2 regions of the Bacillus sp. Marseille-P3661 genome follow, and region 2 is predicted to be linked to the other one. Evidence: riboswitches for the same ligand, from Rfam matches in the RefSeq annotation. Region 2 holds a riboswitch; the other holds the start of a gene.
What was found. A riboswitch is a leader RNA that binds a small molecule or an ion and turns the genes downstream of it on or off. The one in region 2 is predicted to bind S-adenosylmethionine.
Positions count from the first base shown of each region.

Region 1 (15,645 bases), on a different contig from region 2:
AAAAGACCTTGTAATTATTTTTTAACAATTACAAGGTCTCTACACTTTTATTTTTTTCATACTCTTATACCCTTTCATCTGACTCTTTTGAATTACAAACGTTTAGCTGTGCACGTTGAAAATGATTAAATTGCTTAAATAATGAAGTAAGATACTTTTTTAATTCAAAACGATTATCTTTAACGAAATCCTCCAAGTGAACCTTCTTGTTGCTCATTGTCTCCCTCCTTATTAATAATTTTTATATAACTGTTCTAAATTTATATTATTTAATACTTTTCAGATGAAAGGGCTTACAAACCCTTTCGTTGATTTCATTTTACTATAAAATGGGAATTAAGTGGTACCTTTTTATAATAATTCTTAAACAATTTTTTAACCTCTTTTTACAATAGTATGAAATTGATACAGATTTGGGAAATGAAATTTATTTTAGGTTAGCAAATTTAGGCAAATAATATCGATATATCTGTTAATACTAACAATACCTAAATATATATAACTGAGAGGATATTTTTATGGATGATAAGACAAAAGTTCGTTTAACAGCTGCGGAAATGTCTAGTCTATGGTCGCAATATATAAATGATACATTAGCAGTATGTATGAATACATACTTTCTAGAACAAGTTGAAGACGAAGAGATACGCCCAATAATTGAATTTACTTTAAAAACTGCGAAAGACAATTTATCTATAATGGAAGAGATTTTTAATAAAGATGAATTCCCAACGCCGATTGGCTTTACAGATCAAGACATAGATCCAAAAGCACCGAGATTATTTTCTGATAGCTTTATGTTAATGTATTTACGACATATGTCCATACTTGCTTTGGGAGCAAATACCGCAGCATTAGGAACTGTTACACGACCAGATGTTGTTTCATTTCATAAACGTGTTTTAAATGCAGCAGTTGACCTACAGGATAAAACACGTGAGTTAATGTTAAAGCAAGGTACTTATATGAGACCGCCATTTATAACAATTCCCGATAAAGTAGACTTTGTAGAAAAACAGCATTTTTTAGTTGGCTTTTTTGGTAAGAAGAGGGCTGTTACATCTGTAGAAATCACGCATTTGTTTTTAAATGTTCAAGCAAATGCTATCGGAAAAGCAATTATAACAGGGTTTGCACAAGTGGCCCGTGATGAGGAAGTTAAAGAATATTTAATGCGCGGGAAAAAACTTTCTCAAAAGTATGTTGACTTATTTTCAGACCTACTATTTAAAGAGGACCTACCTGCGCCAATGAGCTGGGATTCAGCCATAACCGATACAACAACGCAAATTTTTTCAGATAAATTGATTATGTTTCACATTTCAGCGATGATTGCCGCTGGAATTGGAAACTTTGGAATGGCCTTGGCCGCAAGCCCTCGAAGAGATTTAGGTTTAAAATATGCATCTTTAATACCAGAAATATCTCTATATGCGGAAGATGGTGCAAACATCATGATTAAGCACGGCTGGTTGGAGGAGCCACCACAAGCAGACGATAGAGATAATTTAATAAAAGAAACGCATTGAAATTTAAGGAGACGCCTGTTTTGTTTATTACAGGTGTCTCCTCTTCTAATATTACTTATTATGCATCAGCTCTTAAGAGATGTAATTTTGTCCATAAATTCTCGCGCTACATTTTGAACTGAGCTATAATCACCCTCTGTAACACCTTTCGTTAGCGCACTACCGATTCCTACGGCAAAAGCTCCATTCTCTATCCACTTTGAAAGATTGTCCAAACTTACACCTCCAGATGGCATTAATTGAACATGCGGAATAGGTCCTTTAACGTCTTTAATAAAGCCAGGTCCTAGAAGGCTACCAGGGAACAATTTCACAACATCTACACCGTACTTTAAGGCCTCCATAATATCTGTAACATCGCTGCATCCAGGTAAATATGGAATGGCATAGCGATTACACATCAGAGCAATAGCTTTGTCAAAGTGTGGACTTACAACGTAGCGAGCACCTTTCATGATTGCAATTCTTGCTGTTTCTTCATCTAAAACTGTTCCAGCACCGATAATCATCTCGCTGTTGCCAGAACGAGTTAGCTCAGCAATCGCATCTTCTGCACCAGGAGTAGAAAATGTGATTTCTAGTGAACGTATTCCACCTTTAAATGCTTCCTTAGATATCTCAACTGCATCCTCTTTATTTTTGCCGCGGATTACGGCAACTAAATAGCCTTTATGCATTTCATTAAGTATTTCGTATTTTTGTAACATACCTTTCACCTCATATGTATCAAAATAAAACTGCTTTTTCGATCAGAAAACGTCCTGCTAATACAATTATGTTTTATGATATTTAGGATGTATTGAACCTGCTAAAATATACTAGATCGCATATTTATTTTATCCCCTAAGCATACTAGTATACTAACATACAAGATTTTCTTGTACAAATAATTTTCTGTGCAAAATAAAAGATGCCTGCACGTTGTATGCAAACACCCGATAATATACAAATACTATTATTTTAATTCTCTTTTAGCATCCTCTTCTTTTTCTTCATGCAAATAATCTACATATTCATCTGATAATTCACCTAAATGAATCATCTCTTCACCTTCAAGAATCATTTCCTCTAACTCATACATCCATTTCGGTAGAGTGAAATCTATAAGTAGCTCTCCAGATTTACTATAGATGCTAATAAAAAGATTTTTTGGCAGCTTTTCCATCTTCAGAAGTTCTTTCAATGTGATCTCTTTATTATCCGTACTATATTTAACTTGAATCTCGTATAGCTCCTCCGATTCAGTCAATATTTGTACTAACTCATCTAATTCCTCATCACTTAGATCTGCGGTATTTGATATATCTGAAAATTGTTCAAGGCGATAATCAAGCATTTCCATTTGATCTAGTTGATTTTTGTTATTCTCTTCAACCTGCGTTAAATATTCGAAGAACCGCTCCGTTTCTTCCTCGGTTAGACCCATTTCAGCTAATTCATTTTCAATTTCAGCCATATATTCATCATGGTTCACATAAAAATCCACAGCCGCTTCTAAATCCTCAATGAATTTATATTCAGCTAATGAATCACCAAAATGATCTAATAGCTCTTTTAATTCAGACTCAGTCATATTATATCGGTTTAACATATCTTGTAAATTTTGAGCAGTAATAGGCGTTCCAAGTATCCATTTTAAGTCTTCAACTGACTCAAATTCCTCCAAAGGTATCTCATAAAAATCTAAATACTCAAGCAGTTCTTGTTTTGTCCAACCAATTTCTGCTAAGTATTGGTTTAGCTCCTGTTCAGGAGGAGCAGCAGTAGCTATAGAAACATTCGATAGGTATAAAGCAAGTAACAAAATAAGCCCAAACTTCAAGAACTTCATTCATTAACCTCCTTCTGTATTGTTTGTATTATATTATCAACAGTAATGTTCCCTATAAGCTGAATGGCAAGTAGTGAAAGTAACTACCTTAACAGGCACAAACTCCCTTCATTAGAAACGTTTGAGGTATGTGGGAGGTTTTTAAGAGCTAGTAGTAATATTTTTTGGCTTTATTCGTTTTTTTGTGACCGTTAGACTACTTTTTTGGCGTTTGCGGGCACGATTAGTGACTATTCGTTACCGCTTGTCTGCTTTTTTGGCGTTTGCGGGCACGATTAGTGACTATTCGTTACCGCTTGTCTGCTTTTTTGGCGTTTGCGGGCACGATTAGTGACTATTCGTTACCGCTTGTCTGCTTTTTTGGCGTTTTCGGGCACGATTTGATGCTATTCGTTTCCGCTAGCTTGCCTTTTCGACGTTTGCGGGCACGATTTGATGCTATTCAGTACTACTTGCTTGCCTTTTTGGCGTTTGCGGGCACGATTTGATGCTATTCGTTTCCGCTAACCTACTTTTTTTACGGTTTCGGGCACGATTAGACTCTATTCGTTACCGCTAACCTACTTTTTTGGCTTTTACGGGCACGATTAAACGCTATTCGGTACCACTAGCTTGCCTTTTTGGCGTTTTCGGGCACGATTAAACGCTATTTGTTACCGCTTGACTGTTTTTTTGGCGTTTCCGGGCACGATTTGATGCTATTCGTTTCCGCTAGCTTGCCTTTTCGACGTTTTCGGGCACGATTAGACGCTATTTGTTACCGCTTGACTGTTTTTTTGGCGTTTTCGGGCACGATTTGATGCTATTCGTTACCACTAGACAACCTTTTTGGCATTTGCGGGCACGATTAGTCGCTATTCGTTACCACTTGACTGCATTTTTTGCGTTTAGGGGCACAATTACTGTATCCCCTAACGTTTTTCCATGTTCGCAGGCATAATTTGATTCTATTCGTTACCGCTTGCTTACCTTTTCGACGTTTTCGGGCACGATTTGACGCTATTCGGTACCGCTAACCTACTTTTTTGGCATTTTCGGGCACGATTAGACTCTTTTCGGTACCGCTAACCTACTTTGTCGACGTTTGCGGGCACGATTAAACGCTATTCGGTACCGCTAGCTTGCCTTTTTGGCATTTGCGGGCACGATTTGACGCTATTCGGTACCACTAGACAACCTTTTTGACATTTGCGGGCACGATTAGTGACTATTCGTTACCACTTGCTGCATTTTTTGCGTTTAGGGGCACAATTACTGTATCCCCTAACGTTTTTCCATGTTCGCAGGCATAATTTGATTCTATTCGTTACCGCTTGCTTACCTTTTCGACGTTTGCGGGCACGATTAGTCGCTATTCGTTACCACTTGACTGCATTTTTTGCGTTTAGGGGCACAATTACTGTATCCCCTAACGTTTTTCCATGTTCGCAGGCATAATTTGATTCTATTCGTTACCGCTTGCTTACCTTTTCGACGTTTGCGGGCACGATTTGACGCTATTCGGTACCGCTAACCTACTTTTTTGGCATTTTCGGGCACGATTAGACTCTTTTCGGTACCGCTAACCTACTTTGTCGACGTTTGCGGGCACGATTAGATGCTATTCGTTACCACTAGACAACCTTTTTGGCATTTACGGGCACGATTAGGCCATTCTATATGGTTTTCCCATGTCCGCCGATCACGATAAATCTTTATCATTGCAGTATCTAATAGTTTACTTTTCTGACATCCTCTTAGAAAAACCCCACAAAAAAGCTGAACTTCACTAATGTGAAATCCAGCTCCTCCAAATAGCTAATTAAATTTGAGATTGCAGTTGACTTTGGATGTTAGAGTCGTTACGAATTGTTGCCTGTGCTGCAGCAAGTCGAGCCAATGGCACACGGTATGGTGAGCAACTTACATAATCTAATCCTGTATTGTAGCAGAACTCAATCGAGCTTTTCTCGCCTCCATGTTCGCCGCAAATACCTGTTTTTAACTTTGGATTTGTTTGACGGCCAAGCTTTACTCCTGTTTCAACAAGTTTACCTACACCTTCCTGATCCAGAACTACAAATGGATTTTCTGGCAATATCTTTTTCTCAATATATGCCTGCAGGAACTTGCCTTCCGCATCATCACGGCTAAATCCAAATGTTGTTTGTGTTAAGTCATTCGTACCAAATGAGAAGAAATCTGCTTCTTCAGCAATTTGATCGGCAGTTAAAGCAGCTCTCGGAATCTCTATCATCGTCCCGATTAAATAATCGAATTCCATGCCGGTTTCTTCTTGAACTTGAGCAGATGCATCAATAACAAGTTGACGCATTTGTTTCAATTCATTGACATGACCAACAAGTGGAATCATAATTTCCGGCTTAACTTCTAAACCTTTTTTAGATAACTCAGAAATCGCATAGAAAATAGCCTTTGCCTGCATTTCATATATTTCTGGGTGAATCATTCCTAGACGGCAACCGCGATGTCCTAACATTGGATTAAACTCATCTAACTGACGAACTTGCTTTAGTAGACGTTCTTTTTCTGTTAATTCTTCAGAATTTGGTGCAGTTAGTTGAAGTTTTGTGACTTCCACTAGCAACTCTTCCTTATCTGGTAAGAATTCATGTAGTGGTGGATCTAGTAATCTAATCGTAACTGGCAAGCCTTGCATCGCCTCAAATATACCTTCAAAATCACCCTGTTGCATCGGTAACAGCTTATCTAATGCAGATTTACGCTCTTCATATGTTTCAGCTAAAATCATACTTTGGACAATAGGAATTCGCTTAGCATCCATAAACATATGCTCTGTACGGCATAACCCAATACCACCGGCACCAAATTCAAATGCCTTTTGTGAATCTTCTGGATTGTCGGCATTTGCACGGACCCCAATTTTTCTAATTTCATCTGCCCATTGCAATAACAATTGGAATTCATCTGATAGCTGTGGATCAATCATCGGAATTTCACCAAGCATGATTTCACCAGTACCACCATCAATCGTAATAATGTCACCGTGCTGAACTACTGTATTTCCAACACTAAATTGCTTAGCTTTTAAATCAATTTTTAAAGTTTCACAGCCACAAATACATGCTTTTCCCATACCTCTTGCAACAACAGCTGCGTGGCTGGTCATCCCACCACGGCTTGTTACAACTGCTTGGGCAGCTACAATTCCGTGAATATCATCAGGCGTTGTTTCTGGGCGTACCAAAATAACCTTTTTACCTTCGTTTCCTAAAACTTCAGCCTCATCTGCATCAAATACAACTCGACCAGTTGCAGCCCCAGGTGATGCAGGTAGTCCTTTAGCGAGTTGCTTACGTTCAAATGTATCATCAATTCGGCGATGAAGCAGTTGGTTTAACTGGTCAGGATCAACGCGCAGGATTGCAGTGTTTTTATCAATGATGCCTTCTTGTACCATTTCTACTGCGATACGAATAGCTGCTTGGGCTGTTCTTTTACCTGTTCGTGTTTGTAAAATAAACAAGTTTCCGCGTTCAACCGTAAATTCAATATCCTGCATATCTTTATAATGCTGCTCAAGGCGCTGGCATGTATCTGTAAATTGCTTGAATACTTCAGGCATTTCTGCTTGTAGTGTATGGATTGGTTGTGGTGTACGAATCCCCGCCACCACATCTTCTCCTTGAGCATTAATTAAATATTCACCATAAAGAACAGACTCACCTGTCGATGGGTTACGAGTAAAAGCAACACCTGTTCCAGAATCATTACCCATGTTACCAAACACCATGCTTTGAATATTAACTGCTGTTCCAAGGTGATCTGGAATTTTATTCAAACGGCGATAAACGATGGCACGCTGATTATTCCATGAGTTAAAAACAGCATTAATAGATAGGAAAAGTTGTGCTTTTGGATCTTGCGGGAAGTCTTTTTTAGTACGCTTTTTGACGATATTCTTATAGCCTTTAATAACTTCCTTCCAGTCTTCAGCGGTTAATTCCGGGTCTGACGAATAGCCTTTTTCCTCACGGTATTCCTCTAAGAGCTGTTCGAAGAAATACGTATCCACCTCTAGCACTACATCAGAAAACATTTGGATGAATCTTCGGTATGAATCATATGCGAAGCGTGGATTATTCGTTAACTTAGCCATTCCCTCAACAGTTTCATCGTTCATTCCTAGATTAAGAACAGTATCCATCATCCCTGGCATTGAAAATACTGCACCTGATCGAACTGAAACAAGCAACGGATTCGCTGGGTCACCGAGACGTTTACCTGTTTTTTCTTGAAGAGTTGATAATGCTTGTAAAATTTGATCTTGAATTTCAACAGAAATCGTTTTTCCCGATTCATAATAAGCATTACATGCTTCAGTTGAAATCGTAAATCCAAATGGAACTGGCAAACCTATTTTTGTCATTTCAGCTAAATTTGCACCTTTTCCACCTAATAACTCCTTCATCTCACTGTTTCCTTCATTAAACAGGTATACAAACTTCTTCATCATCAAGAACCCCTCTCTTTTTTCAAGATATCTAATATATAGTCGGCTGTTTCTTCTACTGCCTTGTCGGATACATTGATGATCGGACAGCCAATCCGTTTCATGATTTTTTCAGCGTAATCTAATTCCTCAAGAATACGCTCAAAGCTGGCATAATTTGCTTCTGATGCTAAACCTAAATTCTTTAGACGTTCTTTTCGAATGACATTTAGCTTATCTGGGGAAATAATCAGCCCCACACACCTGTTTCTTGGGATTTTATATAATTCATCAGGTGGCGAAACTTCTGGTACCAATGGGACATTTGCCACTTTATAACGCTTATGTGCTAGATACATAGAAAGTGGAGTTTTAGATGTTCTGGATACACCAACTAACACAATGTCAGCTCGCAGAAGTCCGCGTGGATCTCTGCCATCATCATATTTTACTGCGAATTCAATCGCTTCTATTTTTCTAAAATACTCTTCATCCAGCTGTCTCATCATCTTTGGTTGATAATTTGGTACTTTGTTAAACGTTTTCATAAAAGCTTCTATTAGAGGGTTTAATAAATCAACTACTGTAATATTTTCTTCTTTTGCTCGTCTATCTAAGTATTCCTTTAGTTTAGGCACAACAATTGTATACGCAATAATCGATGGAGTTTGTTTAGCCATCAGTAATAAGTCTTCAATATCATCAAAGTCTTCTACGTAAGCATTTCGTTTCGTTTCAACATATCCAGTATTAAACTGGGTAGCAACTGCTTTTACAACAAGGTCAGCTGTTTCACCAACTGAATCGGACACCACATAAACTATTTCTCTTTCTTCCAACTCGCTCTCACTTCCAATCGTCAATTCTCACCCATCTCAACAAATGCACGTGAAATAGTCGTTTTTGTGACTCTGCCAATCACCTTATAGGCATGATCTTTTGGATCAATATCTTCAACTACTGGTAAAGAATCAATATGATACTCAATCATTCTTTTGGCTGCTTCAAACAGCGTGTCTTCAGGTCTAATCGTAATGATATTTGGCATTCTTGTCATAATCACACTAACAGGTAATTCTTGAAGATTCTGATTCCCCATAGATGCTCTAAGTAAGTCTTTTCTAGAAATAACTCCTGCAAGGTAACCTTTTTCGTCAACTGCATATAAAGTTCCAACATCCACCAAAAAAATCTGAACAATTGCATCGTAAACAGACGCAGATTTTTTTATGACGATTGGGTGTGCTTTATATTCACTGACTAGTTGCTTAGAAATCCAATCAGTCACCTGCTCAAATTCTGCGCCCTTATAATAATAACCAACTCGCGGCCTAGCTTCGAGATTTCCGACCATTGTTAAAATTGCTAAATCGGGACGAAGTGTAGCTCTTGTTAATGAAAGCTTTTCGGCGATGTCTTTACCAGGAATGGGGCCTTCTTTTTTCACAATTTGCAGTATTTCCTCTTGCCGTTTTGTTAGTTTAATAGTTTCCACCACCTCTACTAAAAGATCAATAATGTGTTATATTAATAGTCCTAATTTTTAAATATGTTATACTTATTAATATATAGTATATTATATTTAAATTCAATCCATTAAAATCCCATAATTTTAAAATTTTGTGACAATATTCAAATTTTTTAAAATTTCATTGTCCTTATATGCTAAAAGGGGTTAAATGAGGATACACTCAGTGTAAAAAAGGTGCCTGTCCATAGATGAAACATCTAACGAACTGGGCACCTGATAATATGCATATATTTTATTTCAACAATTGATTCACTTTGTTGATTACTTGCTTAATTTGAGATTCTGAGACATCATAATGTGTTGTAAATCGAACAGTAAAAGGTCCAAATGAAACGGCCAAAATATCATTGCTTTTTAACAGCTCTATAAATTGCTGTGATGATAAGCCCGTATTTTCAGTATTTACCAACACGATATTAGTTTCCACGACATTTTCTAGTCGTAATCCGTTAATTTGTTGTAGACCGTCAGAGAGGAGCTTAGCATTTTGATGATCCTCAGTTAAGCGATCGGTCATTGTTCGTAACGCTACAAGACCTGGAGCGGCAATTATTCCAACCTGCCTTAAACCACCCCCAAGACGTTTTCGCCACTTGCGAGCTTTTTTGATAAAAGTTTCAGAGCCAGCAATGATCGAGCCAACCGGAGCTCCTAATCCTTTAGATAGGCAAAATTGAACTGTATCTGTATAAGCTGCAAATTCCCTTACATTTATTCCAGTTGCTGCTGCCGCATTAAATAAACGAGCTCCATCTAAATGGATAGGAATATTCTGCTTTGACGCAACAGCATGTACTTCCTTCATGTTTGCTAACGGAACAACGGCACCGCCCGCACGATTATGCGTATTCTCAATGCAAATAAGTCCTGTTTCTGGAACATGGATATCACTACTATCACGAATCGCAGCTTCTATATCCCTAGGATCCATCGCACCACGTTCCCCTTTTATTGTCCGTGGCTGTACACCTGCAAAAGCAGAAATAGCTGCACCCTCATAATAAAAGATATGTGATTCTGCCTCTAAAATTATTTCTTGCCCTGATTGACAATGAGTTAGGACAGCAATTTGATTTCCTTGTGTTCCACTTGGTACAAACATAGCTGCCTCTTTACCAAGGATGGTCGCAGCTTCTTTTTCCAAAGTCAACACTGTAGGATCTTCATTATAAACATCATCACCCACTTCTGCTTCAAACGCAGCTTTTCTCATTTCTAGTGTCGGTTTTGTAACTGTATCACTTCTTAAGTCGATCATAGTATCCTCTCCGTTTAGCTAGATTTTAGTGTGTAAAAATTTCCGTCACTATGGCTATGGTTGGTAATTAAAATAGCTGTGCAGCAGGCAACAATACTTTTGTCGGAGTTCAAAACATGTACTTTGTTTCACTATATATTATTCTAGTATACTGTAAATCCCTAACAGATCGAATTATAGTAGTACTTTACAAGAATTGCAATATATATTCACTAAGATTGCTAGTATTAAAACAAAACTCGACAAGTGCCAGGCACTTGTCGAGTTTTAGGGTTTGTTAAAATCTATGATTACATACTTTTATGGAATATTTCTAATACCGTTCTTAAGTCCGCTGCTGGTATTTGACCTGGCGCGGATGCAGCTTTACCAGCACCAAAAGTGAAAGCAGAGCCAAACAGTTCGCCAGCCAATCGGCTAATAACGCCCGTACCACCCATTGACATTGTAATAATCGGTACATCAGGATACTTTAGTTTCATACTATTTGTTGCGTCCAATAACGTAAGGACATCAGCAACAGATGTTGGCATAACAGCTATTTTCGGAATATGGGCACCATATTCATGCATTTTGATTAAACGGCTTACAATTTCTTCTTTTGGAGGTGTTTTTGCAAAATCATGATTAGACATAATAACAAAAACACCATGCTCCTTTGCGGTTGCAACGAGTTTCGTTACTATTTCCTCAGTATTAAACAGCTCCACGTCCACTAAGTCAATGTTTTGTGTACTGATCGCCATTTCATTTAACTGTGTATAGTAAGCATGGCTGATTTCTTTGTTTCCACCTTCCTTGTGGGTTCTAAATGTAAAAAGAATCAGCGTCTTGGTCAAGATGTTTCTTATTTTTTTTAGAGTTATTTGAACTGCATCTAAATCCTCAACATGCTCATACGTATCTACACGCCATTCAACAACATCAGGATTTAAATCATTCACGATCTTAGCTTCCTCAAACAGATCCGATGCTGTTTTGCCTACTAGAGGAACGATGACCTTAGGGATACCTTTTCCAATTGTTAAATTTTTTATTGTTAATGTACTCATATACACCTTCATCCTTTTACTTTTAATAAAAATAACCGCAGCAATTTTTTACTTATGTAAATACATCCTTATGAATATACCGTTCCGATTGAGTTTGTATAAAACTACCCCACATTAATGTTTAGAAACCTTCCTTCAATCATGCAGCTCCCATGCTAATTTCAAAGAGTCTACAATATAGTCAGCGATTTCTTCAACCTCGAGATTGTCCATGCTAACCTTGGAATGGTGTAGTGAATATATTTCCTGCCTTTTATTAAAGAGCTCAAGTATATCATCTAAACTACGTCCCTGCAGCACTGGACGACTATCAATAATTAAACTAATTCTATCCTTCCATGATTCCCATGATAAATCTAAAAAGAAAACAATACAGTTTTGTAAACAAGCATGTCTTATTTCCTCTTGTAGAAATGCGCCGCCACCAACTGAAATAATGCCCAACTTTTTCTTAGATAACGATATAATCAGTTCTTTTTCCTTTTCTCTAAATGCTTTTTCGCCAATTTGCTTAAAAATTTCTGTAGTAGGCATGTTATATTCATTTTCAATCACTTCATCAATATCTATTAAATCACGATACAGTTTTTTAGCAACGACTTTACCGATCGTCGTTTTCCCAGCACCCATAAATCCTATAAATACAATACTCTTTTCTCTTAAAGAAACTTCGCGGTTAAACATTTGTGTCCCTCCCACTTCGGCTACATCATTTATTAATCAGCAACGAAGATTATATATAATTGTTACATTATTTCTGAAGTTAAAAGTTAATAAAGCGCAACAAAAGAGTTTACTATGTAGCCATGGCTAGAAAAAATCATCTAACTTTTTGTTCTATAGCTAAAAAATTATTTCTTAATACACTATTCTTTTCATTATATATCTCCTCGTTTACGTATTAAAGCAATAAATATATTTTATATAGGTATTAAATAATACGAATGATGCCCTTAAAAGTCAAAAATCCTACCAAACTAAATCTGGAATTTGTAACTGTAATCTGAAGAGCCTATTCCTTTTATTAGTACCAATAAATAGCAAATAGTCAACCCTATAAATAAACATTATATATGAATGAACAGAAGTCCTAAGGGCAAACTATTTTTGATAATTTAAACAAAGGAGTTAATGCAAAATGACTCAATCTAAACGACAAGCAGAACGCCAATGGACTAAGAGAAAACAAGCTCAAAATCCGCATGGCAAAGTAAAATCGTTTGAACAATTAGCCAATGAAACAGGCAATAACAACTCCAATCAATAAGTAAAAGGACCGAGGGTAATCGGTCCTTTTTATATTAAACTTCATTGTATTTAATTATGCTAGCGCTACTTTATTAATTCTGTAGCTTGAACCTACATGGTTTTCTGGTAATGCAGCTGTTTTACCAAATAACTTCTCACGATACGTACCTTCTTGGTAATCAGATTGCGTTAACCCTCTTTCTTGCAATATTGGAACAACTAATTCAATAAAGTCTTTCATAGTACCAGGCGCAAGAGCATAGGCAATATTAAAGCCATCAATACCTGTTACCTCAATCCAGCGCTCCATTTCATCTGCGATTTGCTCAGGTGTTCCAATTGAAACAGGACCAAAACCCCCAACACCTGTAGCAATTGCAAGCTCACGAACCGTCCATTTTTTATTTGGACTTGCCTTAGTATAGCCTTCAAGAATGGACTGCATAGCTTGCGTTTCAATATATTTTAGCTCTTGGTCAGGATCATATTGTGAGAAATCAATTCCAGTCCAGCCGCCTAATAATGAAAGAGCCCCTTCATAACTAATATATTGTGTTAACTCCTCATACTTTGCTTGAGCTTCTTCTTCTGTTTTACCGACAATTGGTGTAAATACTGAGAATATTTTAATATCTTCATGGCTGCGCCCTTCCTTATCGGCATCGTCCCTGATCTTCGATACACAGCCCGCCACAATTTCCGGCGTTAATCCTGCAATAAACATACACTCTGCATGCTTAGCTGCAAAAGCTCGGCCTTTTGTAGATGCACCAGCTTGGAATAATACTGGCGTTCTTTGCGGAGAAGGCTCACAAAGATGTCTGCCTTGAACATTAAAATATTTCCCTTTATGATCAATAGCATGAACCTTACTAGGATCAGTAAACACTCGCTTTTCCTTATCTCTTACCGCTGCTCCATCTTCCCAGCTGCCTTCCCACAGCTTATAACAAACCTCTAAATACTCATCCGCAATATTATAGCGCTCGTCATGAGCAATTTGATTTTCTAAGCCAAAAGCTTTCGCCGCACTGTTTAAATATGAGGTTACAATATTCCAAGATACACGACCTTTTGTAATATGATCTAATGTAGACATTCTCCGAGCAAGCTGATATGGATGATCATATGTTACCGCAGCAGTAACCCCAAAGCCTAAATGCTTGGTTGCATGCGACATTGCTGAAATAATTAACATAGGATCATTAACCGGAACTTGCACAGCGTTTTCAATTGCCGCATCTGGTTTACCCTCAAATACATCGTAAATTCCCACGACATCAGCTAAAAATAGTCCATCGATTTTACCCTTTTCCAATAACTGTGCTAATTCCACCCAGTATTCAATGTCATTGTAACGCTGCGATTCATCCTCAGGATGAGCCCACAAACCCGGAGATTGATGACCAACACAATTCATGTCAAATGCATTTAAATAAATACGTTTACCCATTTCATTTTCCTCCTCATTATTTCACATTTTTCAAATAGGAATAGTTGGTTATATAAAAATACAAGCTTTCTTCTTTGACGTTTCTTATCTAAAGCATTTCTGTCATGTATTGTGGAGAAATAAAAAAGCCCCTTCCCTCAAAAACGAGAGAAGAGACTTAGTATCCTAAAAATAAAAGTCCATTCTTCTCATCTTCGGAATTTACAACATTCCTCTGAAATTGGCACCGTGCAAATTGATTGTCGGTTGCCGAGGTTTCGTAGGGTCAGTCCCTCCACCTCTCTTGATAAGAAACAACATTGATTAAGTTTTATGATTATTAAATTACTATAAAAAATTACCAGTGTCAATTGTTTTTTTATAATTTTCATAAAATTCATTTTACTTCAAGAACTTCATTCATCGATAACGACGGTATTAGCAGATCCAATGCGTTTTTTACCCCGATAGGCTAGGCGCAGGAGCTGGACAAATACTCACATAATCTGCCTACCGCTTTAAAAAGTTCAGGATAACCATACCATTTCTAGATTTATAGCTTTATCATCCTGTACTTTCTTCTACAGTGTCCGTTTCCATACTGTATTTTTTTTCTTGTAGTAGTTTTTTTAAATGAGCTTTATTTTTTCTAGAAGAAAGAATATATAGCAAATCTCCTGCCTCAATAGTCGTGTTCCCTTTTGGTGTAATAAGCTGATTATTTCTAATGATTGCATTTACTAAGGAACCTTCTGGAAAAGGAATTTCTAACAATGTCTTGCCTACTATTGCATGGTCTTCCATCATTTCATACTCAAGCATTTCAGCATCGGCCTTACCAAGAGATACGAGCTCTAAAGAATGCATTGGTGTAGCTTTTTCTGGACCTGTTAAGCCAAGCCTTTTTGCTAAATAGGTAATGGTAGAACCGTGGATTAAACAGCTTGTTAATACAACGAAAAATACTACATTAAAAATTAGATTACTTCCTTCCACATTAGCTAAAAGCGGATAGGTTGCAAGTACAATCGGCACAGCTCCTTTTAAGCCGGCCCAAGATAGAAAGACTCGCTCTTTATTAGTATATTTCATCTTAATCGTTGATAAATAAACTGCAATTGGTCTAGCAATTACCATTAAAATAAACGACATCAATAAACCCTTTGTCAGAATATCAACAGTCAACAATTCAGATGGAAATACTAATAAGCCTAAGATCACGAACATTAATATTTGCATCATCCATCCTAAGCCTTCCGAAAACCGGAAGATAGATTGCCTAAAGGCGATTTCCTCTGCATTCCCAATAAT
Region 1 is NZ_LT965953.1:447,896-463,540, reverse strand. Features, by position in the region: gene C1724_RS25395 (hypothetical protein) at 65-217, opposite strand; gene C1724_RS02100 (DUF3231 family protein) at 519-1,529, shown strand; gene C1724_RS02095 (bifunctional 2-keto-4-hydroxyglutarate aldolase/2-keto-3-deoxy-6-phosphogluconate aldolase) at 1,595-2,236, opposite strand; gene C1724_RS02090 (processed acidic surface protein) at 2,485-3,360, opposite strand; gene ppdK (pyruvate, phosphate dikinase) at 5,162-7,834, opposite strand; gene C1724_RS02080 (pyruvate, water dikinase regulatory protein) at 7,837-8,652, opposite strand; gene C1724_RS02075 (helix-turn-helix transcriptional regulator) at 8,673-9,308, opposite strand; gene ltaE (low-specificity L-threonine aldolase) at 9,577-10,602, opposite strand; gene aroD (type I 3-dehydroquinate dehydratase) at 10,893-11,654, opposite strand; gene C1724_RS02060 (shikimate kinase) at 11,790-12,338, opposite strand; gene C1724_RS25890 (DUF6254 family protein) at 12,793-12,921, shown strand; gene C1724_RS02055 (LLM class flavin-dependent oxidoreductase) at 12,976-14,355, opposite strand; SAM riboswitch class I at 14,541-14,648, opposite strand; gene C1724_RS02050 (potassium/proton antiporter) at 14,899-15,645, opposite strand, start outside.
Region 1: another riboswitch for S-adenosylmethionine. It lies ahead of C1724_RS02055 (LLM class flavin-dependent oxidoreductase); the one in region 2 lies ahead of C1724_RS20325 (hypothetical protein).

Region 2 (15,645 bases):
AATAATTGAAGATACTGTTGTAGAGGCCAAACTATCGTTGGCAGATTTATATGGCTTTTTACACTTACCATTTTCATCAAATGAACCCTCATTACGGGCACAATGGAGACAGAAACTTGAAACTATTGTTGATGGTGAAGAACTTCCAGAGCCTCAAATCAAAGAATTGGGACTTGAAGAGCTTGAATTGTCTTACAAGTCAGTTGGTCTGCATCTATTATTTTTATATAAATTAGGAAGAAGCACCGAGGCACATTATTGGGAAAGAGTCCGCGAAGAAATTAGTGATAAAATTCATGAACATTTAAAAAGTGGTGTCAAAATTGCTAGCAAGGTTTGTAAAAAATGCGGTAAAAGTTTGCATCCTCGGTTTAAATTTAATGTATGTAATGAGTGTTATTTTGAAGAACGTGATAATAGATACCAGTTCTAAACACCTAATCTACCCACTAATTTCATAATTAGTGGGTTTTTTTTGCCCATTTACCTTAATAAATAGTAGTTGTCACGTATAAAAGACTTAAGTTCATTGTACTATTTTTATGAATATTTAATTATTTTTGCGAATATTATGAAGGGGCCCTGTAATATTTAAGAAAAAAGTAGCAGGAAAATTGTTTGGGTATATAGAATGTTAATAACGAAAAAAAGTAAATATTTAGGAGGTTGGTATATGAAAGTATCATGGAAAAAAGGTATAGCAGCAGTTGCAGTATCTTCAGCAATTGCAATGTGTTTCACAACAGGTGCCTTCGCGGCAGAAACTGGTGTAAAGCTTTCTGTTAATGGTGAGACATTAAAATCTACAGCAAATCATTCTATTGAAGGAAAGACTTATGTTGATTTGGAGGCATTTTCAAAAATTACCGGTGTAGATTTTACATACGATGCCTCGAGTAAGACCGCAACTATTAAAGGTAAACAGCTCGATATAGTTCTAAATAACGGCAAACCAACAGCCTATATTAGAGAGATTGCCCAAGCAACAGGTGCCACTGATTTAAGATGGAATGCAACAACACAGACTGTAAACATTCAGTACAAAAGCGATCTTGTTGTTTATGGAGATGTCGTATCTAGAAATGCCGGATGTGTTTTGCAAAGCCGTTTTACTGTAGGCGATGCAGTTATTTTTCGCATGAAAGCTACCAATCCAATAACAGGTGAGTTAGCAAGGAATGCAAAAGTTCAAGTTCATTTATCTACAGGTGAGGTTTTAGATATGCATTTAGGAGCTCATCCACCAGATATGCCAGGAGCGGAAGAGTTCTGGACTGTTGCGTATGAGGTTACAGAAGACACACCAAAAGGTACATTAGGCTATTTTGTTACAGCAGAAACTGAATCCTCTAAAGGACAGTATACACCATTTAATGTGATGCCTTCTCTAATTACGATCGTAGGAAATGATCCTGCTCACTCTACTGAACAACCGGAGTCTACGGAACAATCAAAGTAATTTAAGAGAATTACACTGGAACAACCATTACGGTTGTTCCACATTTTTGAGAGGAGCTACTAGTCAATGATAAAACCACTAAAACACTTATTAATAATTATTGCAGTTCTAATTTGTTCGATACCATTTACGTCATATTCGTATGCAAGTACAGTACACAATGCATTTGCTTTTCCAGTGCTTACAGGTGAATTAAGTTTAGATCAAACTGAAGGATTTGTTGGCTCTGAAGTATCATTTACTGCTACAGGTCTAGTTCCAAACAAACCAGTACAGCTATCTTGGATGACAGTTGACGGAAGCTATGATCTCGATGGGATTTATACAGTAATTGGACCAAAATATGAGGAAAAAGAAATCATTTTATTAACAGATAAGGTTGATGATCAGGGAAATTGGAGTGGAACATTTATCGTACCAAAAGGCTTTGGCGGGGACCACACCCTTTATGTGAGTCAAGGAAATGTAAAAGTTGCTCAAAATACATATTTTGTAGCTCCTAAATTCACGATGCAACCAGAATCAGGTCCTGTTGGTACTGAAATTACTATAACGGCAGAGGGAATCGGATGGACAAACATGGAGAGCAATTGGCAATTGAGTTATGATAACAAACTAACCGGATTAATCTCAGCTGTATCAACAGAAGGAACAGCAACCGCCAAAATTCGTGCGAGCGGAGAGGTAGGAAAGCATAATCTGACTATTTGGCATGGTTATTTAGGTATTCCGTATATCAATCATGAACAAGCGCCTAATAGTTATCTACCTGTACCATCGTTCACATTTGAAGTAACGGACGAAGAGCCCATCAAGAAAAACGCCGTTGGCCCTATTCCAAAAGCCGCAGCAGACGGAGGAGTTCAAATGCCGAATGTTGAACATAAGCCAGAAGTGAGCGTTGTACTGAATAAAAATGAAGCTACAGTTGGTGAATCTGTAAACCTAACAGCTGAAGGTCTACCACCAGGTGAAGGAGTAGAGGTCATTTGGTATACAATGGTGGGGAACCGGGTAACAGCCGCTGGATTTTCTGAAAAAGCTGTAAAACTTGGACAAACTGTTTCAGACTCCACAGGAAAACTTTCTTATGCGTTTGTTGTCCCTGATGACCTTGGGGGTGTACCACATCGCATTGAATTAAAGGTTGGCGACGAGCTATATGGTGGTACGTACTTGCGAATTTTACCGACAATTGTTAGCATTTCTCCAACATCCGGACCATCTGGAACAGAAGTGACAATTGAAATTAAAGGTTCAGGATGGACAGAGTTTGATAATGCTTATTACCTAACCTATGATAATGCTTATATAGGCTATATGTGTTCATTTAATAGCCAAGGAACATTAAAATTCAAGATGACAGTTAACGGTGCACCAGGACATCACTTAATAGATTTATATCCTGGGATCTATAGAGGACAAAAAAAGGTTCCTGACATTTACTTAGCTCCACAGCTTACGTATAGCGAAGATCACCCTGGTTCAGCAATGCCAGTTATTAATTTAGGATTTGATATAACTAGATAATAGTATAGCTATTAGTCTAACAAACCGCCTCTTTCAACAAGAGGCGGTTTGTTCCCTTTTGTGTGAATTTTTCCAATAAAAAACTATTGGACTTTTTTGGAGTTTCGTATAATTGCAATTATTTAATAAAGCTCTCCCAATTATTTTAAAGTAATATATTACTATAAAAAGGTTTTCTCATTTTTAATGGAGTTACGGGTGAAAGTAAGGATAAAATGTTGAATTCATTGGTTTTTTTTATATAAATTTTCAGACGTTCGGAAAAATGACCTATATTTTTTTACATTACTAAAACGATTTATATTATATGATTTTTCGAAAAATTAAAAAAAAAGTATTGACTCATATGAAAATACAGATTAAGCTATTAATAGAAAATATTAGAAACATAGTTTTATATTGTAAAACTTTTTTCTAGTATATGGGAAGGGAGGTAAAGGTAGGGTTATTTCTGTTCAGAAAAAACAAAACGACGTTTTATAATGTAAAACGTGAAAGCGCTTAAATGGAAGGAGGGGCACAATGAAACCTAAAATACTAATTACACAGCCAATACCAGAGAGTGTAACAAATTACCTAAAAGGATTTTTCGAGATTGAATGTTGGGAACAACAGGAAACAATTCCTAAAGGAATATTGTATGAGAATGTAAGAGATATTCAAGGATTAATGAATGTAGGAATTCCCATTAACGAGGAATTGCTTTCAAACGCTCCAAACCTTAAAGTGGTTAGCAATATATCAGCAGGCTATAATAATTTCTCCATTGAAGACATGCGAAATTATAATGTTGTTGGCACGAATACACCAGGTGTACTCGATGAAACGGTGAATGATTTGGTGTTTGGATTAATTCTTTCAACTGCAAGAAGAATATCTGAGTTAGACTCTTTTATGAGAGCAGGCAAGTGGCAGAGTGGTGATGATAGCCATCTATTTGGACTTGATGTTCATGGAAGAACATTGGGTATTATTGGTCTTGGTAGAATAGGTGAATCAATTTGCAAACGGGCCATTCATGGATTTGGAATGAACGTCCTATATCATAACAGAAGTAGAAAGTCTGATATTGAGGAGCAATTAGGCATTACATATGCATCTATGGATGAACTATTATCAGCATCAGATTTTATCGTTCTAATGACACCTTTAACAAAAGAAACACATCATCTTATTGGTGAAAAAGAATTTGCAAAAATGAAAAACACAGCTATTTTTATTAATGCATCTAGAGGACCAACTGTTGATGAACAAGCTTTAATCAATGCATTAAAAGAAAAACAAATATTTGGAGCTGGTTTAGATGTATTTGAACAAGAACCAATAGATCCTAACAATCCTCTACTGCAATTGGAGAATGTGGTGTTAACACCTCATATTGGTTCTGCTACAACATTTACTCGTGAAAATATGGCTAAGGTAGCTGCAGAAAATCTAGTTGAAATTTTAATAAATAAGAATTATAAAAACGTAGTAAAAGAGTTTAAAGATAAACTACATGTGTAAAGGGGAGAAACGTATGAAAAAGTTTACAGCATTTCTGGCATTATTATTATCTATTATGTTAATTACAGCTTGTTCTTCTTCAAATGAAAGCTCAGGTGGAGGTTCTGCCGAGGCACCTTCTGAAGATACGGAAGAAAAAGTAGATTTCCCTACGAAACCGGTTACATTAATAGTTCCTTATTCTGCAGGCGGGGGAACAGATACTGTATCAAGAGCGTTAGCGTTACAGGCTGAAAAGCATCTTGGACAATCTATTGGTGTTGTAAATAAAACTGGTGGCGGCGGCGCTGTTGGTTTGGCTGAAGGTTCAAAAGCTAAGCCTGATGGTTATACAGTTACAATGGTAACAGCAGAGCTTACAATGTTACCTCATTTAGGACTTACCCCAATTACGTATGAAAATTTTAAACCAATTGCACAAATGAACTTTGATCCATCATCATTAGTAGTACCTGCTGATGCACCATATAATACGCTTGAAGAATTTGTAGAATTCTCATTAGCAAACCCAGGAAAAGTTAGAATCGGTAATGGCGGTACCGGTGCGGCTGGTCACTTATCAGCGGTAGCAATGGAAAAGAAGTTCGGCGCTCAATATAGTCATGTTCCATTTGATGGCGGAGCACCTGCTGTAACAGCTGCTCTTGGCGGGCACGTTGAAGCAGTAGTCGTACAACCACCTGAAGCGTTAGCTCAAGTACAAGCTGGAAAGTTAAAATTCCTAGGTATTATGGCGTCTGAACGACTTGATGTAATTCCTGATGTACCTACTTTTACTGAAGCTGGTTATGATGTAGGTGAAATCGGAGTATGGAGAGGCGTCGCTGTACCAAAGGATACACCAAATGAAATCGTTGCTGTTTTAACTGATGCGTTCATGAAAGGTGCAGAAGAACAAGAATTTGTTGACTTCATGAGTGAAAATGGTCTTGGACGAGTTGTTAAGAACGCTGAAGACTTCAATACATTGATGGTTAACAGCCATAATATGTATGGTGAAATTATTCCAAGTCTAGATTTAGGTCAATAATTTTTATAAAATTGTTAACTTTAAGAAGATTACTAATTGTACAAGGAGACCAATCTATCTTGATTGTGTCTCCTCTACACAGTTAGTTAATGTTTCAATCTACTACAACATCTAATAGGCAGGAGGAATGACCTTGAAAAATGAAAAGATTATTTGGAGTATTATCGTTATAGTAATTGCTTGTCTATTCTTCTCGTTAACCTTTAGTTTCCCAAAGAATTTAACACCTACAGATGTAGGACCTGGCTTTATGCCAAGACTTTATGCAATCATTTTAGTTCTTTTTTCCATGATACTAATATTCCAAGGTTTGAAAGAAAAAAAACAAACAGAAGATCAACCTGAAAGTGGGAATATTAAGTTAGCTTTTTTAACGATGTTTCTAACAATCGTTTTTGTTGCATTAATACCAGTGATTGGATTTTATGTAATTACACCAATTATCATGATTATCTTCTTGAAAATGACAAGAGTAAAAAACTTGCTAACGATCCTTTTAGTTCCAGCGGGAACTACATTGTTCATCTTTATATTTTTCCACAAAATGCTTAAAGTTCCAGTCCCTACAGGGATATTTTTTTCATAATAGCGAGGTGACAACATGGACTATTTTTTACAGGCACTACCTAATTTATTAGATATAAGAGTACTTTTGATTTTGATTGGCGGCGTAACAGTTGGCATATGCATTGGTTCATTGCCAGGTTTAACTGCAACCATGGGGGTTGCCCTTATCTTACCTGTTACGTTTGGAATGGGACCAATAACTGGTATTTTATTATTAGTGGGTGTTTATTTTGGAGCTATTTATGGAGGGTCGATTGCTGCCATATTATTAAGAACCCCAGGAACACCGGCCTCAGCTGCCACCGCAATTGATGGTTATGCCCTTGCACAAAAAGGTTTTGCCCAAAAAGCATTAACCGTTTCCACGATATCATCCGCTATTGGTGGGGTGATAAGTGTATTCATCTTAATTTTAATTGCTCCACAACTAGCAGAATTTGCATTAAAATTTAGCGCTCCCGAGTCATTCGCATTAGCTGTATTTGGGATGTCGGTTATCTCAGGTATAGCAGGTAATTCACTTGTTAAAGGTTTTATTATGTGCTTTATTGGCTTACTAATTGCATCTATCGGTATTGATCCAGTAGGGGGCTTTCCAAGATTCAATTTTGGCTCAACAAATCTGATGAGTGGTGTTAACTTTATAGCCGTTATGATTGGCTTATTCGCAGCATCTGAGGCATTTCAAGCTGTGGAAGATTCCGTAAAAGAAGGACAAGTTATAAAGACCATTAATAAAGCAAAATTGAAATGGGCTGAATTTAAAACTTTGATAGTTACGATACTTAGATCTACTGGGATAGGCACGTTTATCGGTATGATTCCAGGTGCTGGTGGCGATATTTCTGCGTTTGTCGCTTATAACGAAGCAAAGCGCTTTGCAAAGAAAGAAGAAAAATTTGGTGAAGGTGAGCTAAAAGGAATTGCAGCACCGGAAGCAGCCAACAATGGGACAACCGGGGGAGCAATGATTCCTTTGTTAACATTAGGAATTCCAGGAGATGCTGTAACCGCAGTTATGCTAGGTGCCCTAATGGTTCAAGGATTACAACCGGGACCATTGTTATTTCAACATCATCCAGACGTTGTCTATACACTATTTCTAGGAATGTTACTAGCTAATATTATCATGTTAATTGTAGGGTTACTAGCTGTACGATGGTTTATTAAGGTATTAAGTATTCCTAAACTAGTTATAGCTGCAATCATTTTAGTATTATGTGTTGTTGGTTCATATGCTCTAGGTAACAACATGTTTGATGTTTGGGTTATGTTAATATTCGGCATCATTGGTTACTTTATGAAAAAACATGATTATCCAGCCTCTCCAGTGATTCTTGCTTTAATTTTAGGACCGATGATGGAATCCAATTTCAGAAGATCTTTACTAATGGGTAATGGGGATATGTCTATTTTTCTTTCTAGACCAATATCAGCTACATTAATAGCATTAGCAGTCCTTACTTTATTTACACCAATTGTTAAGGATTATATTAATAAAAAGAGAGAGGCTCGTAATCCTAATTTACAAGGTTAATACATTAAAGCTTTTAAGTATAATTGTTATTACTATTTTTTGACAATGACTCACCCTGTTAAGTTATGTTATTATTTTAGTAACTTAATAAATTATTAAGAGTGGACGAGAGATCTGGCTCTATGACTCCACAGCAACCTGTTTTTCTAAAAATAAGGTGCTCCTACCAGCAAAGCAATGGCTTTGAATGATAAGAAAAACGAGCGGCAGCTCCTCTTGCGTTTAAAGCGAGAGGAGCTTTTTTATGGATAAATTCTAATAAAAATCAACATAGTTCGGATTTTGATTGTTCTAGGCCATAAATAAAAATAAGGAGAGAGTAACTGATGAATGCAAATGGAACTGCCAGAGCGTATATGGCAAAAGGAATGAATGCAATGGATTTTTTAAACTATGTGTTAAATTGTATTGATAGAGAATTAAAGGAATGGGGTTTTGAAACAGCTAACACTCTTGTGAGGGGAAACACTATAAATGATTATATTATCGCGCTTAAAATTAATCATAAAGATCATTTCATAAATATTAATCTTCAAACTGTAAAAAACCTTCAAACTAAAGGCGTCTATGCCTTGGACCGTTTATTATGGGATGTTCTTAAAAATAACGGTATTGAACTTAAATATGACCATTATTTAGAAACCGTATATAATATTGGAGGTAAACACTAATACAAAACAACCATTTCTAAAAAGATGAGCTATTAGGCTCATCTTTTTTTACTAAATTTGGCTGATGAATTTTATTCAAAATAATAGCTTTCAAAAGATAAATTATTTGTTATAATAATGAATCTGAATAAAATTAAAACACCATTACCATATTCAAAATTCTACAAACCTAGATAGAAACGGGGAGGAAGTATGGAATCATCTAGCTTTAATAAAACGACAATTGTTGCGCTTTTACTTGCAGGCTCGTTTATCGCGATTCTGAATCAAACATTAATGATCACTGCGATTCCACCTATTATGGACGAGATGGGGGTTACTGCAAATAGCGCACAATGGCTTACGACCGTATTTATGTTTGTTAACGGTATAATGATTCCTGTCAGTGCATTTTTACTGGAACGATTTACAACGCGACAGCTGTTTATTTCAGCGATGAGTATATTTGCGGTTGGGACATTAGTTGGAGGGATAGCGCCTAACTTTGAGATATTATTATTGGGTCGTATTATTCAATCCAGCGGAGCAGGCATTATGCTCCCGCTAATGACAACTGTATTTTTAATGATTTTCCCAATAAATAAACGTGGTGCTGCAATGGGACTAATCGGACTTGTCATATCTTTTGCCCCAGCTATAGGGCCGGCACTATCAGGTTGGGTAACCTCCAATTATTCATGGAGATTGCTATTCTTTATCATTTTACCCATTGCATTGATAGATATAATAATCGCTTACTTCGCTTTAAAAAATGTAACAGAAAATACTAAGCCAAACGTGGATGTTCATTCCATCATTTTATCAACAGTTGGCTTTGGCGGACTTCTATATGGCTTTACGAGTGCGGGGAATTATGGCTGGCTAGATCCAGTGACTCTGATCTCAATTAGTGTAGGTATCCTATCAATTGTACTATTTATTACAAGACAATTACGATTAGAACAGCCAATGCTCGAATTCCGAGTTTTTAAGTATTCAATCTTTCCTTTAGCTGTTGTAATAGGATCAATCACTTTTATGGGATTAATAGGAATGGAAACATTGATCCCCCTATTTATGCAAGATATGCGGGAATTTACTGCATTCGAAGCGGGCCTTGCCCTATTGCCAGGGGCACTTATTACAGGGTTGATGTCACCTATCATCGGACGCATTTTTGACAAAATTGGTGCCCGCTGGCTTGTTATGATTGGCTCTTCTATCCTTGTGATCGCATCATTTGCTTTTATTATAGTAGATATTCAAACATCATTCACTTATATAACGATAATGTATAGTGTGAGGATGTTTGGTTTGGCAATGGTGTTAATGCCGATACAAACTGCAGCTTTAAATCAACTTCCATCAAAATTGATTCCACATGGAGCAGCCATGGATAACACGATGAGAATGATCGCTTCATCGGTTGGGACCGCGGTCCTTGTCACGGTGATGACAACGGCTACGAAACTAGCCGAACAAAAACCTGAAATAGCTTTTCCAGATATTCATGGCGTTAATATCGCTTTTATTGTAGTGACAATTCTATCGTTTATAGGATTGCTAACTTCTATTTTTATAAAAAATAGGCAACCCGCTTATGAAAACGTGGATCTAAAGAAGGTAAGCAATCTCTAAAAAAAGTATTAAAAGGGACGTCCCATCAAAGGGACGTCCTTTTTCTGTGTTATGATATTTTTCTTATTTTCGTATGTGTTTTAATTCATTAATAATCTCATTAGCTACCCTTTGCCCAGATTCGACAGCACCTTCCATATATGTTCTCCATTCAGTAGCGTTCTCTGTTCCTGCCCAATAAAGGGATGAAACACGTTCAAACAATGCTGTCCCGAATTTGGTTAACACACCTGTTGTATAATGGGACCCATACCCGCCTTGCGTCCAGCGATCCTCTGACCAATCTTTCTCATAAATTGTTTCTGGCTGACCGGCTTTTGGTCCAAAGAATTTAACTAAGGTTTGGATGATCTTATGTTTCCTTTTTGTTGAGTTATATTTACTCATTATCTCTGCATCGTCGCCAGATATGAAAACTGTTAGTATACCTTTAATCCCATCTGGTGGCGAACTATCCATCGTTAATATAACTGGTGACACATTAGAATAAACCTTACCGTTGAGTCCAGCATTTCTCCAAAATGGTTGTGGATAAACAAGTACCATTTTAATAACTGCTGGCATATTCGTACATTCACTTAATTTAATTCGTTTCGCAGGTAATGGTGGATGAAATTTAACTTCATTAGTAAGGTTAGGCGGAATAGTAATGATCACTTTTTTTGTGCACCAATCTTTTTCTTTTGTAAGAACTATTGTCCGCTTATCTCCATAAGATATTCCTTCTACTGGTGTATTGAAAAAAATACTTTGGCCTAAAAAATCTGCTACCCTCTCCGCAAGTGTTTGTGCACCTTCAACAATCCACTCATGCTCCGCTTCCAACAAGTAATTAACGAAACCGGTTGACTTAATACACCATAAAAGATCTAGAAGTGAAACTTGCTCCGCTTTTGTACAAAGTACTTCTTCAACACTCATTTTATAGAATGTCCGACCTTCTTCACTAAACATATTGGCTTGAATAAACTGAGCTACTGTTTGTTTATCTAGTTGATAACATAATCCTGATGAAAGTGGTACATCATCTGGTAATTGCTTAACGAGTTGTTTTATTTTCCTTTTTAACATAAAAAGATCAAGCATCCCAAGTGGGGAAAGAGGTGGCAGGCTTTTTGATTTTTTAATTTTCCCATTATATTGGTAAAGGGTTTGACCTTTGGTAAACGTTGAAGTAGTATGTAAGCCAAAATCTTTGATCAAACTTTTCACTCTATGGTGATGGGTACTTACCCATTGGGCGCCTAGATCAATTGTAATATTATCCTCTGTTAAAATACTGCAAAGTCTACCCCCAGGACGATTCCTTGCTTCAAGTACGACAAACGAGATTTGATGTTTTTTGCATTCTAACGCGGCTGCTAAACCAGCCATACCTGCGCCGACAATAACGATGTCTACATCGTAAACGTTTAGCATATTTTTACCTGCCTCTAATACAAAAAGTGATAATAGCTCTAGTTATGCAATCCCATTAAATATATTAATTCCTATTTTTATTAACTCAATACATATGGTGATATTATCAGAATTATTGACAAAATTATTTTTGTTCAACTATATTTTTAAACGCAATCAGCCTAATTCTTTAAAGATGGTCTAGGTAGAATTTGTACTATCATATGTATATACAAAAAGTGGTTGGAAAGGGAGGAGGCATTATGGCCGTTTGTAATGGGAAACAGTATATCGACCGGATAAATGGTCTTAAAACTAATATATGGATTGACGGAAAACCCATTCATGGAATTATCTCTGAACACCTTGCATTTAAAGGCGTGATTTCAAGTCAAGCAAGGCTTTATGACCTCCAACATAACAATGAATTAAAAGACCTTATGACCTTTAAATCACCGGTAACCGGTGATCTTGTTGGCACCTCTTTTTTAGAACCGAAAACCAAGGATGACTTAGAAAAAAGACGTTTAATGATTCAAGAATGGGCAAAAGAAACTGCAGGTATGATGGGAAGAACACCAGATTATATGAACACGGTTTTAATGGTGTTAAATGCTGCATCAACATTATTTTCGTTTCAAGATCAAAAGTGTGCGGAAAACTTTAGAGCTTATTTTGAATATGTAAGGGAGAATGATTTATCTTTAACACATGTTTTCGTTAAACCGCAAACCAACCGAGCCCAAAATAATAATAATAATAATAATAATGAAGAGGGGATAATTAGTGCACGGATGATTGATAAAACAGCAGATGGCATTATTATTAAAGGGGCTAGAATACTAGCCACGCAGGCTGGTATGACTGATGAAATCCTTGTATATCCTGTTGGCAGTCATATTGTCGATGAATCGTTTGCATATGCATTCGCCATTCCTTGCAATACCCCTGGATTAAAATTTTTATGCCGTGAAGCCTATATTAAAGGAGATTCTAACTATAATAATCCGCTAGGTACAAGGTTTGAAGAGATGGATGCTATTGTTGTATTTGATAATGTATTAGTTCCATGGGACCGTGTTTTTTTACATGGAAATATAATAGCAAACAGCTTTTTATACGACCAAAGTAGTTTCATTGAGCATGTCGGCCATCAAATTGTTTCAAAAAATATTATTAAAACGGAATTTATGCTAGGTGTCATTCAGTTAATCATTGATACTATTAATATAGGAAAATTTCAGCATGTTCAAGAAAAATTATCAGAGGTAGTCATTGCTTTAGAAACATTGAAAGGGTTCGTATGCAGTGCTGAAATGGGTGCAAAAGTAGACCAATGGGGCACGATGACTCCGGATCCCAACCCAATATTAGCGGCCATTAATTATTATCCCCGTATTTACCCGAGATTTTCTGAGATTATTCAATTACTTGGTGCGAGCGGCCTGATAGCATTGCCAAGTGAAAATGACTTTAAATCGCCAATAAAGTCCGAGCTTGATCACTATTTGCAATCATTTGATCGTAACGGTCAAGAACGTGTTAAACTATTTAGGCTTGCATGGGACATAGGTATGAGCTCATTCGGTTCAAGACAAACATTATATGAGCGATTTTTCTTTGGAGATCCTGTTCGTTTGGCAGAAACCCTTTATAATCAATATGATCGTACACATGCCATACATTTAGCACAATCGTTTTTATCTGAGTAGGAAATTATTCAATACATTGGATTCCTTTTCATTGCCCGATGAAGAAGGAACTGCTGTAAAACGGTAAAAAGAGGGATGCATGACCTGTTACCAGCTCGCACTCCTCTTTTTAAAACTATTTCCTATAGTTAAACCACTCGTACCAATAGCCTTACGAATTGCTTTTCGACAGCTCTTTACGAACAATTGGTGCAACCTTCGTACCGAGCAGTTCGATCGCATGCATAAGTTCACGATGTGGCATTGTCCCTACGTTAATATGTAAGAAGAAACGTGTGATACCTAAATTCTTTTGCAATAAAAGTATTTTCTCTGCTACATATTCAGGATCGCCGACATATAGGGCTCCACGCAGACTGCGTGCAGAATCGTACGTTTCTCTAGTGTACGGTCCCCACCCACGTTCACGACCAAGTTTGTTCATTTGTGCTTGAGTTGGCTGGAAAAATAAATCAGCCGCCTCATCAGTTGAATCCGCTATGAATCCATGTGAATGTGTAGCAATTTCTAACTTAGCTGGATCATGTCCCGCCTTTTGAGCCGCTTGTTTATAAAGCTTGACAAGTGGAGCAAATTGCTCAGGCATACCACCAATAATGGCAAATGCTATCGGAAGACCTAGAGCGCCTGCTCGAATAGCTGATTGTGGATTTCCGCCACTTGCAATCCAAACTGGTAATGGTTGTTGTACGGAGCGAGGATATATGCAAAGATTATCAATGGCTGGGCGGTGACCACCACGCCATGATACTTTCTCTGACTCTCTAATTTTAAGCAGCAAATCAAGTTTTTCTTCAAATAACTCATCGTAGTCGTCGAGACTATATCCAAATAACGGAAACGATTCTATGAATGATCCTCGACCTGCCATAATTTCCGCTCGACCATTTGAAATCGCATCTAGAGTAGAGAAAGCTTGATAGACACGGACCGGATCGTCTGAGGATAGAACCGTAACCGCACTTGTTAATCTTATATTCTTAGTCATACTAGCAGCAGCAGCTAGAACAATTGCGGGTGCGGAGCCTGCATAATCGTTTCGATGATGCTCCCCAATTCCGTAAACGTCTAAACCAACTTGGTCGGCCAGAACAATTTCCTCCACTGCATTGCGGATACGTTCCGCATGACTCATCGCCTTACCTGTTGATGGATTGGTTGTTGCTTCTAAAAATGTACTAATCCCTATTTCAAAATTCGTATTTTGTTCAGCCATTTTATTCCTCCTTCTATACATTCTATTTTACTCATTTAATAACGGTAATACAAAAATATTGATCGGAATCTACATGAACAAAGCTGAATATAAACCACGTTTGACGTGGAGGTTGTATTTTCTGGAAATCTTTAAAAAATAGATAGAAAGGGGAAACAATTTGAAACATAAAATTTTAAGTGGCCTTTTTGGGCTGGCCATTGGTGATGCATTGGGTGGTACGACAGAATTTATGACATCAGAAGAAATTAATAAAAAGTATGGAAAGTTAACAGATATTATTGGTGGTGGCTATTGGCGTTTAGAGCCTGGCAAAACAACTGATGATACAGCGATGACGATGGCTGTTGCGAAAGGTATCTTAAAAAATTTTAATTCTCCAATTGAAGAGATGGGGAATGAATTTACAAGATGGTTTGATACAAAACCAAAAGATGTTGGATCACGTTTCAAACAACCTTTAATAACTATATAGACAACTGGACTGCGGCAGCGGAGATTATGATCAAGTATCGGCTGACGTATGAGTTATTTATAATCGAATCGCGAGCAGACTTTTACTAAAAAAAATTTGAAACAAATCAAGAGGATATATATCGTTTAGGTACTAAATTAGCAGAGATCAGAGAATCAAAAAGACATAATCATACTGGATAATTCTAACTATCGTATAAAATAAGAAGAATATTATGAAAGGATCGGTGGTTCTTTCATTTTTCCCAAACAAACGAATGTTTGTAACTAGTTTTCTACTAACAAAAAAGACACCGTTCCTTGTAACTAGGGGTAACAGTGTCTTAATATCATTGACATTTAAACACACAATGAAAAATACTTATTAAGTAATACGATAAAAGTTTATTGAAACGCCATTTGGTTTTGGATTCTTTTCATCTACTATAGGCGTCGTTTCGTTTTCCATAGGAGTAATTTCGCTTACAAACATCGATTCTGATAACCAGGCATACTTTTCATCTGAAACCTCGAACTTAGGACTTGTTCTGGCATAGGCTTCGTCTAAATTAATCATTCCTTTGTTAACAATGTAGATCAAAATGCCGTCATCCGTTTTCAAAGTATATCTAGCCTCAACTTCCATAATTCCATCATTTCTAATTAATTGCCAATCTGCACCACCAGGAATTACAACACCATTAAGTTGGCCTTCAAACTTGCCTCCCGTAATGGGGACAATACTTCTAAATCCAGTTGGAACCTGACCAATTTCAAGACTTTTGCCAATTGCTACATATGCATGAAAACTAAATTCAAGGTTCATTGACATACTTAATCCTCCAGTTCTACTATAGTTGGTTAGTTTTTATATATTAGTTAAAGGTCGTAGTTTCGTTATAATAGTCCCGCGAGCAACTGCTGTAAGACCCGAATTCGAGAGAATCCC
Region 2 is NZ_LT965956.1:262,964-278,608, reverse strand. Features, by position in the region: gene C1724_RS20360 (DEAD/DEAH box helicase) at 1-433, shown strand, start outside; gene C1724_RS20355 (stalk domain-containing protein) at 674-1,459, shown strand; gene C1724_RS20350 (IPT/TIG domain-containing protein) at 1,526-2,989, shown strand; gene C1724_RS20345 (2-hydroxyacid dehydrogenase) at 3,512-4,495, shown strand; gene C1724_RS20340 (tripartite tricarboxylate transporter substrate binding protein) at 4,509-5,525, shown strand; gene C1724_RS20335 (tripartite tricarboxylate transporter TctB family protein) at 5,659-6,111, shown strand; gene C1724_RS20330 (tripartite tricarboxylate transporter permease) at 6,127-7,629, shown strand; SAM riboswitch class I at 7,719-7,826, shown strand; gene C1724_RS20325 (hypothetical protein) at 7,956-8,300, shown strand; gene C1724_RS20320 (DHA2 family efflux MFS transporter permease subunit) at 8,493-9,917, shown strand; gene C1724_RS20315 (flavin monoamine oxidase family protein) at 9,981-11,336, opposite strand; gene hpaB (4-hydroxyphenylacetate 3-monooxygenase, oxygenase component) at 11,579-13,027, shown strand; gene C1724_RS20305 (LLM class flavin-dependent oxidoreductase) at 13,179-14,243, opposite strand; gene C1724_RS20300 (ADP-ribosylglycohydrolase family protein) at 14,404-14,718, shown strand; gene C1724_RS20295 (DUF3237 domain-containing protein) at 15,082-15,528, opposite strand.